DNA from 2 places in the Micromonospora sp. NPDC005553 genome. Region 2 is predicted to be linked to the other one. Evidence: riboswitches for the same ligand, from Rfam matches in the RefSeq annotation. Region 2 holds a riboswitch; the other holds the start of a gene.
The links. Region 2 has a riboswitch for thiamine pyrophosphate ahead of thiE (thiamine phosphate synthase). Riboswitches for the same ligand answer to the same signal wherever they lie in the genome.

Region 1: it holds a riboswitch for thiamine pyrophosphate, as region 2 does, so the genes downstream of both, ACFYPG_RS29645 (ECF transporter S component) here and thiE (thiamine phosphate synthase) in region 2, are expected to answer to the same signal.

Annotation. Positions count from the first base shown of each region.
Region 1 covers NZ_JBIAJD010000008.1:220,350-226,114, forward strand. Annotated here, with positions in the region: gene ACFYPG_RS29625 (acyl-CoA dehydrogenase family protein) at 1-1,200, opposite strand, end outside; gene ACFYPG_RS29630 (DUF6328 family protein) at 1,287-1,790, opposite strand; gene ACFYPG_RS29635 (sugar isomerase domain-containing protein) at 1,929-2,678, opposite strand; gene ACFYPG_RS29640 (alpha/beta fold hydrolase) at 2,732-3,562, opposite strand; TPP riboswitch at 3,670-3,774, shown strand; gene ACFYPG_RS29645 (ECF transporter S component) at 3,849-4,442, shown strand; gene ACFYPG_RS29650 (ABC transporter ATP-binding protein) at 4,566-5,765, shown strand, end outside.
Region 2 covers NZ_JBIAJD010000003.1:546,424-552,188, reverse strand. Annotated here, with positions in the region: gene thiS (sulfur carrier protein ThiS) at 1-51, opposite strand, end outside; gene thiO (glycine oxidase ThiO) at 42-1,208, opposite strand; gene thiE (thiamine phosphate synthase) at 1,202-1,828, opposite strand; TPP riboswitch at 1,823-1,932, opposite strand; gene ACFYPG_RS15110 (ThuA domain-containing protein) at 2,245-5,765, shown strand, end outside.

The DNA of each region.
Region 1 (5,765 bases), on a different contig from region 2:
GCTGGCGTACAGCTTGACCAGTGCCGCCTCGATCCGGATGTCGTTGCGGTCGTCGTCGGCGAGCAGGCAGCAGAGGTCGAGCATCGTCTCCATGCCGTACGTGGTGGCGGCGATGAACGAGAGTTTCTGCGCGACCGCCTCGTGCTCGCCCACCGGCCGTCCCCACTGGACCCGGTCGGCGGCCCACCCTCGGGCCACGTTCAACGCCCACTTGCCGGCACCCACGCACATGGCCGGCAGTGAGAGCCGGCCGGTGTTCAGAGTGGTCAGGGCGATCTTCAGCCCCTTGCCCTCTCCGCCGATGACGTTCTCGGCGGGGACGATCACGTCATGGAACCGGGTCAGGCTGTTCTCCAGCCCGCGCAGGCCGATGAACTCGTTGCGCCGCTCGACGGTGATGCCGGGGCTGTCGCCGTCCACCACGAACGCGGTGATGCCGCCCCGACGTCCCTGCGTGGCCGGCACCCGGGCCATCACCACCAGCAGGGTGGCCACGATGCCGTTGGTGGCCCAGAGCTTCACCCCGTTGAGCCGGTAGCCGGTGCCGTCCTCGGTCGGCTCCGCGATGGTGGCCAGCCGGGCCGGGTCGGAGCCGACGTCCGGCTCGGTGAGCAGGAACGCGGACACCTCACCGGCGGCGAGCCGGGGCAGGAAGCGTTGCTTCTGCTCGGGGGTGCCGAACATCTTCAGCGGCTGCGGCACCCCGATCGACTGGTGCGCCGAGAGCAGCGCGCCGATGGCCGGGCTGACCGAGCCGGCCAGCATGAGCGCTCGGCAGTAGTGCAGGTTGCTCAGCCCGAGCCCGCCGTACTTCCGGTCGATCTTCATGCCGAACGCGCCGAGGTCGGCCAGGCCGTGGAACACCGAGTCGGGTATGGACGCGTCCCGCTCGATGGCCTCACCATCCACCTCGGAGGTCAGGAAGGCGCGGAACCGGCCAAGGAACTCCTCCGCGCGAGCCACGTCGTCCGGGTCGGATCGGGGCCACGGGTCGATCAGGTCGAGCCGGAACCGGCCGAGGAACAGCTCCTTGCCGAAGCTGGGCCGGTCCCAGGTGGATTCGCGGGCGGCCTCGGCGACTTGCCGGGCTTCCTTCTCGGTGACCTGCCCGGCTTCGGCGGGCAGCGGCGCGGCGGCACCGGCCGTGGATTCGGAGTCGGGGCCGTCCGGTGCCGGTCGGCCGTTCTGCGTCGTGGTCACGGCTGCCCCCTCGAAGCTCGATGCGGCTACCGTCACGCTACCCCCGGTTGTTACCCAGGGGTAGCGCTGCGTGAAGATCGACGCGGTCAGCGTTCCTCGATGGTGTCCGGGTCGTCGTCATCGTCGTCGATGTCGTCCTCACCCCAGCTGCGCCGGGCGAACGGCAGCACCATCCAGAAGGTGAGGAACCAGAGCCCGGTCAGGGCGCTGAGCAGGAAGGCGATCGGCCGGTCCAGCACGAAGTCGGTGATCAGCAGGACCGCGCTGACCATTGCGATCAGCATGAAGGCGAGGCCGCCGGTCGCCATCCGGTGCGCGAAACGGACCAGTTCCGGTTTGCGCCCCTGCCGGAACAGCGCCCGGTGGAACGCCACCGGCGAGATGATCATCGCGGTGGCGGCGGCCGCCGCGAGCAACGCCACGATGTAGACGTCGCGCTGGAACTCGCTGGTCTCGTTGAACCCGTTACTGAACGGCAGGGTGAGCAGGAAGGCGAAGAGGATCTGCACGCCGGTCTGGGCGACCCGCAACTCCTGCAGCAGGTCGGCGAAGTTGCGCTGCCAGCGCTGCTTCTCGGTCTCCTTCGACACGCGCTACCTCCGGTGAGACGCTACTGCCGGCGGTCCCGCCCGCCGGCAGCAACGCCAATGCCCCACCCGGCCGAGCGCGAAACAAGTTCACGACACCTGCCGTTCATCTCGGCGACGCGCGTCGGCCGCCCGGCGGCGTCAGGACCCGCGTCGGATCCGGCCCGCGTACCGCGCTTCCAGCTCGTTGTTGTGCGCGTCGCCGTCCGGGATGTTCGCCGACAGGTAGACCGGGGGTCGCTCCCCCGCCGCCAGCAACCGCGCCACCACCTCCACTGTCACCTGCTGCGCCAGCAACGCCGCGGTGATCGAGGAGACCGCGCCGACCGCGCCACCGCCCGGCAGGGGCAGCGTCGCGTCGCCGTACGGCGCACCGTTGTCGAGCACCACGTCGGCGAGGTCGCTCAGCTTGCGCCCGGACGGGTGCCGGGAGGCCATCCGGCCGGAGTGCCGCGCCGAGGTGATCGCCACCAGCCCGTGACCGTGTTCCTTCACCAGCGTGGCGAACTCCACCATCGCGCCGTTGACGCCGGAGTTCGAGGCGAGCACGAAGACATCGGTGGGGCGCACCGGGGCCAGCTCGTAGAGGCGGTGCGCGACGGCCGGGTCCCGTTCCAGCAGCGGGCCCAGCCGGTCGGCCGGCTCGCCGCCGAGCAGCACCAGGTCGCGTAGCGCGATCCGGTTGGTAGGCACCAGACCACCCGCCCGTCCGGCGATCTCCATGGCGAGGGCCTCCGAGTGCCCGGTGCCGAACGCGTGCACCACACCGTCGGCTCGGACGGCCTCGGCGATCAGGTCGGCGGCCCGCCCCACCGCCTCCCGCTGACTGGCGGCCACCCGGCCGATCGTCTCGGTCACCACGGCCAGGTAGTCCTCGGCACTCACCGTCATACGTCCTCCGTCGTTCGATTGCGGGCCAGCAGCCCGTTGGTGTCCACTGCTGCTCAGGCCGTCCCGCCGGCTCGGGCCAGGATCGCCTCGGCGAGCGGGGCCGGTGCCGCGTCCGGGATCCAGTGACTCACCCCGGGCAGCTGCACGAAGCGGTAGTCGCCGGTGACGTTCTGCGCGCACACCTCGGCGGCGGTCCGGCCGATGGCGACGTCCCGGTCACTCCAGACGTACGTGGTGGGCACCGCGACCGGGCCGACGCCGGCCAGGTCGGCGCGGGACATCGCCCGGTACCAGTTCAGCGCGGCCGTCAGCGCACCCGGCTCACGCATCGGGTCGGCGTACCGGTTCACCCGGGACGTGTCGCCCACCCCGCCGAGCATCTTGCGCAGCGCGGTGGCGTGCCACGCCAGCAGGACCTTCTCCGCTTTTTCGGGCTTGCGGAACAGGGCGATGTACGACGAGCGGGCCTTCTGTTGGGCGTCGTTGCTCAGGGCGTGCGCCATGGCCGCCGGATGGGGTACGGACACGGCGGTCAGCGTGTGGACCCGCTCGGGGTGCCCGGCGGCAACCGCCCAGGCCACTATCGCGCCCCAGTCGTGGCCGACCAGGTGCACGGCGTCCAGCCCGAGCGCGTCGAGCACCGCCACCACGTCGGTGACGAGTTCGGGAATCCGGTAGTCGGCCACCACCGTGGGCCGGGCACCGGGTGAGTAACCGCGCTGGTCCAGCGCGTACGTGCGCAGCCCGCCCGCGTGCAGCGCCGGCACCACGTCGTCCCACTCGCCGCTGTGCTGGGGGAAACCGTGCAGCAGCAGGACGGGTACGCCGTCCGTCGGACCGCCGACGGTCACCTCGAACGTGAAGCCTCGCGCATCAACCCGCATGATCGGAAGCGTACCCAGACGGCGGTCGGCCGCTCGCTCCCGCAGGTCAGGCGGATGCCCTGCTGGGCCCGCGCCCCTGGTCGGTGTTAGCGTCAGCGAGACAACTTCATATCCGACAGGGGAGCGCACAGCGCTGAGAGTGCGGGCACGCCCGCAGACCCTCGAACCTGATCTGGGTAATGCCAGCGCAGGGAGTTCGGTCGACCTCCAGCCGCGCCGCAGTCCGGTGCCACCGGACGCGGCGTGCGTCTTCTCCTGGTTCGCACTCACGAACTGGGAGCAACACATGACATCCACCACTGACACACACCGTTGGCGCACCATCGACATCGTGGTCGCCTCGGTGATCGCGGTCGCCTTCGGCGTCATCTTCTGGGCCTGGGGCCTGGTCTGGAGCGCCACCGAGGGCGCGTTCGCCTTCTTCCCGCCGGCGCAAACGCTGCTCTACGGCGTCTGGCTGATGCCGGCGGTGATCGGTGGGCTGGTCATCCGCAAGCCCGGCGCCGCGCTCTACTGCGAGACCGTGGCCGCGGTCCTGTCCGCGCTGCTGGGCAGCCAGTGGGCCGGCACTGTCATTCCGCAGGGCATCGTGCAGGGCATCGGCGCCGAGCTGGCCTTCGCCGCCTTCCGGTACCGGTCGTTCCGCCTGCCGACCGCGGTGTTCGCGGGCGCGCTGACCGGCCTCAGCGCCGCGCTGTTCGACTTCTTCGTCTGGAACGTCGACTACGCGCTGACCGACTACCGCATCCCGTACGCGCTGCTCACCATCGTCAGCGCCACAGTGATCGCCGGCCTGGGCGGTTGGCTGCTGACGAACGCCCTGGCCAACACCGGCGTCCTGGACCGCTTCCCGGCAGGCCGGAACCGAGCCCTGATCTAACCCCCACCAACTCGCGTCGATCATGAGGTTGACGGGCGGATGGATCTCCACAACCACCGTCAACCTCATGATCGACCGTGCAGGGTGAGGTGGGGCGGGGCGCGGCTGGGAGGGGGTCGTTTGGTGGGCGGGGTACTGCTGCGGGGGTTCGGGTGGCGGCACGCTGGGCGGCGGGCCTGGGCTCTGCGCGGGGTTGATCTGCGGGTTGAGGCTGGGGAACGGGTTCTGCTTCTTGGGCCGTCCGGGGCTGGCAAGAGCACACTGCTCAGCGCTCTGGCGGGGCTGCTCCCGGAGGACTCCGGCGAGCAGGAGGGCACCGTCGAGATCGACGGGCTCGACCCCCGCAAGGGGCGGGAACGGGTCGGCATCGTCTTCCAGGACCCGGAGACCCAACTGGTCATGGCACGCTGCGGCGACGACGTCGCGTTCGGGCTGGAGAACCGGGGAGTACCGGCCGACGAGATCTGGCCCCGGGTGGACGAGGCGCTGCGCCGGGTCGGCTTCCCGTACTCCCGGGACCGCCACACCGCCGCGCTCTCCGGCGGTGAGCAGCAACGGCTCGCCCTGGCCGGCGCGCTGGCCCTGCGCCCCGCCCTGCTGCTGCTCGACGAGCCGACGGCCAACCTCGACCCGACCGGGGCCGAACTGGTCCGGCACGCGGTGGCCGGCGCGCTGGACGCCGACACCACGCTGATCCTGGTCGAGCACCGGGTCGCCGAGGCACTGCCGCTTGTCGACCGGGTGGTCGTCCTGGAACCGGGTGGCGGCGTCCGCGCGGACGGCCCGCCCGAGGCGGTCTTCGCCGCCCACGGCGCCGCCCTGGCCGCCGAGGGGGTCTGGGTGCCCGGTCACCCCATCGCGCCCCGACCGGCCACCGCCAGCCCCGGGGAGCTGTTGCTCACCGCCGACCGGCTCGGCCTGCCGCCCCGGCTGGGCCCCACCGACCTGGCGGTACGCGCCGGTGAAGCACTCGCCGTACGCGGACCGAACGGTGCCGGCAAGTCCACCCTGGCGTTGCTGCTCGGCGGTCTGCTCAGGCCGGGCAACGGGCAGGTCACCGCGACCGCCGAGTTGGCCGGCGCGGACCACCGCACTCCCCCGCACCGGTGGCGGGCACCCGCGCTGGCCCGACGCATCGGGTCGGTCTTCCAGGACCCGGAGCACCAGTTCGTCACCAGCACCGTCTTCGACGAGCTGGCGCTGGGCCCGCGCCGCACCGGTCAACCCGAGGCTGCCGTCAAGGCAACCGTAGCCGGGCTGCTGGAACGGCTACGGCTGGCCCGACTCGCCGCCGCCAACCCGTACACCCTCTCCGGTGGCGAG
Region 2 (5,765 bases):
TGACGCGCCGGCGGCGACGCTGCGCCCGGCCCCGTTCACTGTCAACTCCACAGGTCCCCCTCCACACTCGGTTCAGGTCCGCCCGACGCGGCCACCGCGGCACCGCCGAAGCGGTCGGCCCGGAAGGGCGCGAGCATCGGGTCGGGTACGCCGCCCAGCACCAGCTCGGCGATCAGGTCGGCGGTGATCGGGGTGAGCACGATGCCGTGCCGGTGGTGCCCGGTGGCGACCAGGACGTCCGGTCGGTCGGGCAGCGGCCCGAGGATCGGCGCGTTGTCCGGGGTGCCCGGGCGCAGCCCGGCGACCGCCTCGACCAGGTCGTACTCGGCCAGCTCGGGCAGCAGGTCGACCCCGGCGCGCAGCAGCCGTTGCACAGCACCGGCGGTGACAGTGGTGTCCGAGCGCTCCTCGACCGTCGCGCCGAGCACCACCTCACCGTCGGCGCGGGGCACCAGGTAGACGTGCTCGCCGTCGGCGTACCCCCGGATCACGTGCCGGAAGCCCGGCGCGACGCCGTCGGGCGCGCGGAGCCGGAGGATCTGACCTTTCACCGGCCGCACGGGCAGGCCGGTGAGCGCTGTGGCCCCGCAGCCGGCGGCGACCACGGTGACCGTCGCGTCCACATCAGACAGCTTCCGGACCGGCTGCGGCACGAGCACCGCGCCGGCCCGCTGCGCGGCCGTGCGCAGCGCCGGCACCAGCAGCCGGGGGTCGACCTGATGGTCGGTGGGCGCGAGCGCGCCGCCGCGCACCCGTGGGGCGAGCGCCGGTTCGCTGTCGCGCAGCTCGCTCGGGCGCAGCGGCGTCACGGGCAGGCCCAACCCCTGCTGGTACGCCCACAGCCGGCGCGCCTCGGCCAGGTCGTCGCCGGTGAGCCCGACCATCAGGGTGCCCTCGGTCCGGTAGCCGACCTCGACCCCGGTCGCCTCGGTCAACTCGGCGGCGAACGCCGGCCAGCGGGCAGCGGATGCCAACAGCAACCCGGTCAGCTGCCGCTCACCGAAGTGCGCCTCGGCGACCGGAGAGAGCATGCCGGCGGCCACCGCCGACGCCCCCGAGCCGGGTGCCGGATCGTGCACCACCACCCGCAGCCCGCGAGCGGCGCAACGCCAGGCGATGGCCAGCCCGATCGGCCCCGCCCCCACCACTGCCACGTCCGGCCGGACCCGGTCGCTCGACGGCGGTGACGGGGACCGGCCGGTCAGCACGTCAGAGCCTCGATCAGCTCGGCGGTTGCCCGTGCCGGGTCGGCGGCGGAGGAGACGGCGCCGACCACCGCCACCCCGTACGCCCCGGCGGCCCGCAGCGCCGGCACCCGGGCCGCTGTCACTCCGCCGATCGCGATGACCGGAACGTCGACGGCGTCGACGACGGCGCGTACTCCGGCGGGCCCGATGGGGTCCGGCAGGCCGGTCTTGGTGCTGGTGGCGTGACACGGACCGACGCCCAGGTAACTGGCGCCCGCCGCGACGGCCTCGGCCGCCGGGCCCGGCGCGCGAGCGGTGGCGCCCAGCACACCGGTGGGGCCGAGCACCCGGCGGGCGGCGGCGACCGGCAGGTCGTCGACGCCGACGTGCCCACCTGCCGCGCCGAGCGCCAGCGCCACGTGCAACCGGTCGTTGACCAGGCAGGTCGCCCGGTACGGCGCGCAGAGCGCCAACACCCGCCCGGTCAGGTCGTACGCCTCGCGGTCGGTGGCGGAATCCTCGACCCGGACCTGCACCACCAGGTCGGCGTGGGCCACGGTGAGGGCGGCGCGGACCACGGCGAGTGGGTCGCGACCGGGTCGGGTGTCGGTGACGAGATGCAATCGCCCCAGGGACGGCATGGCAACGCTCCTCCCTGCGCCGGCATTATCCGGATCAGGTTCGACGGTCGGGGGCTGTCAGCCCCCCTCTCAGCCCGGTACACCGGGCTCCCGTGGGTTACTTGCGTGTCACCGTACGACAGATCCGGCGGCCTGCCAAGGCGCGGGGTCGGCGGTGGCCGGCCGGGCCGGCGCGTCAAAACGAGCTAGATCCAATGGGGCACTTCATACGGTCCTGTTCGGAATGTCGCCTCCCGTTGCAGAACCGTTACCCGTCCGCATCTTGCCCGACATCGAACCAGCCGAATTAATTTGTTCAGCGATTCGACAAAATGTCGGTGGGGGCACCCTGGCACGGTGTGACCACCGGCTCCATCAGGGACGGCCTTCGGCGAGCCGACTCCCGCGAGCTCTGTCACTACGACACAGGAGGCGGCGTGTCCCGTTCTCGTCGTGCCCGCGTACCAATCACCGCAACCCTGATCTCCCTGGCAATGGCCTCGACCACCCTGTTCGGCGCGCCCGCGCAGGCGGCCGCCCAGGCTCCCCCACGGGATGCGAAAGCCGCAGCCCCGGTCAGCCAGGTGGCGCCGAAGGCGCCAAAGGCCGCGGCCGATCCCTTCTCCGTCCTGATCTTCTCCAAGACCGCCGGCTTCCGGCACGACTCGATCCCCACCGGCGTCGCCGCCATCCAACAGCTCGGCGCCGCCAACGGATTCACAGTGGACAACTCCGAGGACGGCGCAGCATTCAACGACGCCAACCTGGCGAAGTACAAGGCGGTGATCTGGCTCTCCACCACCGGTGACGTGCTCAACGCCGACCAGCAGGCGGCGTTCGAGCGCTATGTGAAGGCCGGCGGCGGCTACGTCGGCATCCACGCCGCGTCGGACACCGAGTACAGCTGGGCCTGGTACGGCGACCTGGTCGGCGCGTACTTCGCCAACCACCCGCAGAACCAGACGGCCACCGTCAAGGTGGAGGACCACGCCCACCCGTCCACGGCCGGATTGCCGGACCGGTGGTCCCGGTTCGACGAGTGGTACAACTACCAGAGCAACCCCCGGCCGGACGTGCACGTGCTGGCCAGCCTGGACGAGAAGAGCTACACCCCCGGCGCCGGCGCGATGGGTGCGGACCACCCGGTCGCCTGGTGTCAGGACTACGACGGTGGCCGCTCCTGGTACACCGGTTTGGGGCACACCCGGGAGTCGTACGCCGAGCCCGAGTTCCTGTCCCACCTGCTCGGCGGCATCCGCACCGCGGCCGGCGTCGAGAACGCCGACTGCGGCGCCTCGAAGACCTCGAACTTCGAGAAGGTCACGCTGGACAGCAACACCAGCAACCCGATGGAGCTGGACATCGCCCCCGACGGGCGGGTCTTCTACATCGAGCGTGACGGTCGCGTGCAGATCGTGAAGCCGGACACCGGCAACACCGTCACCGCCGTCGACCTGGACGTCTTCACCGGCAACGAGGACGGTCTCATCGGCATCCGGCTCGACCCGGACTTCGCCACGAACAACTGGGTGTACCTGTACTACGCCCCGAACGACGGGGTCACCCGCAACCTGCTGTCCCGCTTCACGGTCACCGGCGACACCATCAGCCTGGCCAGCGAGAAGCAGGTGCTCCGGGTCGACACCCAGCGCAACACCTGCTGCCACGCCGGGGGCAGCATGACCTTCGACGGCGACGGCAACCTCTACCTGGCAACCGGTGACAACACCAACCCGTTCGAGTCGAACTCGTACTCGCCGCTCGACGAGCGGGCGGGCCGCCAGGACTACGACGCGCAGCGCACCTCCGCGAACACCAACGACCTGCGCGGCAAGGTGATCCGGATCCACCCGGAGGACGACGGAACGTACACGGTTCCGGCCGGCAACCTCTTCGCGGCGGGCACCGAGAAGACCCGTCCCGAGATCTACGCGATGGGCTTCCGCAACCCGTTCCGGATCGGCACCGACCCGAAGACCAACACGCTGTACGTGGCGGACTACGGGCCGGACGCCAACACCGACAACCCGAACCGCGGCCCCCGCGGTCTGGTCGAGTGGAACATCGTCACCCCGGGCAACTACGGCTGGCCGTACTGCACGGGCACGAACGAGGCGTACAACGACTACACGTTCCCGTCCGGTCCGAGTGGCCCGAAGTTCGACTGCGCCGCACCGGTCAACAACTCGCCGAACAACACCGGCCTGACCAACCTCCCGCCGGTGGTCCCGGCGACCGTCGACTACGGGTACGCCGGTGACGCGCGCTACCCGGAGATCGGCGGCGGCGGCGCCCCGATGGGTGGCCCGGTCTACCGTTACGACGCCGACCTGAACTCGAACCGCAAGTGGCCGGCGTACTACGACGGCAAGGCTCTGCTCGGTGAGTGGAACCAGAACAAGATGTACACCATGCAGGTGACCCCCGACGGCAAGTCGTTGGTGGACATCAACCAGTTGCTCACCGGCATGAGCATGGTCCGGCCGATGGACTTCGAGTTCGGCCCGGACGGCGCGCTGTACCTGATCGAGTGGGGCAGCGGCTTCGGTGGCAACAACGACAACTCCGGCGTCTACCGGATCGACTACACCGCCGGTGACCGTGCGCCCATCGCGGCGGCGTCCGCCAACCCGACCTCGGGCCCGGCGCCGTTGGCTGTCACGTTCTCCAGCGCCGGTTCCCGGGACCCGGACGGTGGCGCGCTCACCTACGCCTGGACGTTCGGCGACGGGCAGACCTCGACCGAGGCCAACCCGACCCACACGTACGCCACGGCGGGCAACTACACCGCCCAGCTCACCGTCACCAACCCCAAGGGTCGTACCGCGGTGGCGAACGTGCCGGTGACGGTCGGCAACACCGCGCCGACGGTCACCATCGAGTTCCCGCCGGACGGTGGCTTCTTCAACTGGGGTGACCAGGTCCGGTACACCATCAAGGTGACCGACCCCGAGGACGGGGAGATCGACTGCGCCCGGGTCGGGCTGCAGGTGCTGCTCGGTCACGACGAGCACGCCCACCCGCTGGAGCAGCACACCGGCTGCACCGGCACCGTCCAGACGTCGCTCGCCTCCGGGCACGGCGCCGAGGCGAACGTCTTCGCGGTCTTCGAGGCCACCTACACCGACGAGGGTGGAGCCGGTGGCTCCGGTGCCCTGACCGGCCGGCAGATCGAGGTCCTCCAGCCGAAGCAGAAGCAGGCCGAGTACTTCACCGCCACCGGGCGCGCCCCGGTGAGCACCGGCGGTGGAGACCCCGGCGTGCAGCGCGAGGCCGGCGCCGACACCGCCGGTGGCGGCCAGAGCATCGCCTTCATCGAGGACGGTGACTGGTGGTCGGTCGCCCCGGCGAACCTGACCAACATCACCGAGATCCGGTTCCGGGCCGCCTCCGCCGCCGCTGGCGGTCGGATCGAGGTGCGCGCCGGTGCTGTCGACGGACCGGTGGTCGCCACGGCCGTCGTACCGTCGACCGGGGCGTGGCAGACGTACACGGACGTGAGCGCGCCGGTCACCGGTGCCGCGAGCGGCTCGCTGTACTTCCTGGCGCGCGATCCGAACGGCGGAAGTGGTTCGCTGTTCAACGTCAACTGGATGGACTTCGTCGGCCGCGGTGTCACCGAGAACGGGCCGCCGGTGGTCAGCGCCACGGCCACCCCGGGCACCGGCACCGCACCGGTCACCGTCGCCTTCGACGGCACGGCCACCGACGCCGAGGGCGACACCCCGCTGACGTACGCCTGGGACTTCGGTGACGGAGGCACGGCGACCACAGTGGACGCCAGCCACACCTACACCACCGCGGGCACCTTCACGGCCACCCTCACGGTGACCGACAGCAAGGGCGCCAAGTCGTACGCCACCGTGCCGGTGCGGGTCGACGCTCCGGACACGTCCTGCTTCGGGGCGCGTTCGGACGACTTCAACGGCAACAGCCTCGACAAGGCCCGCTGGACCAG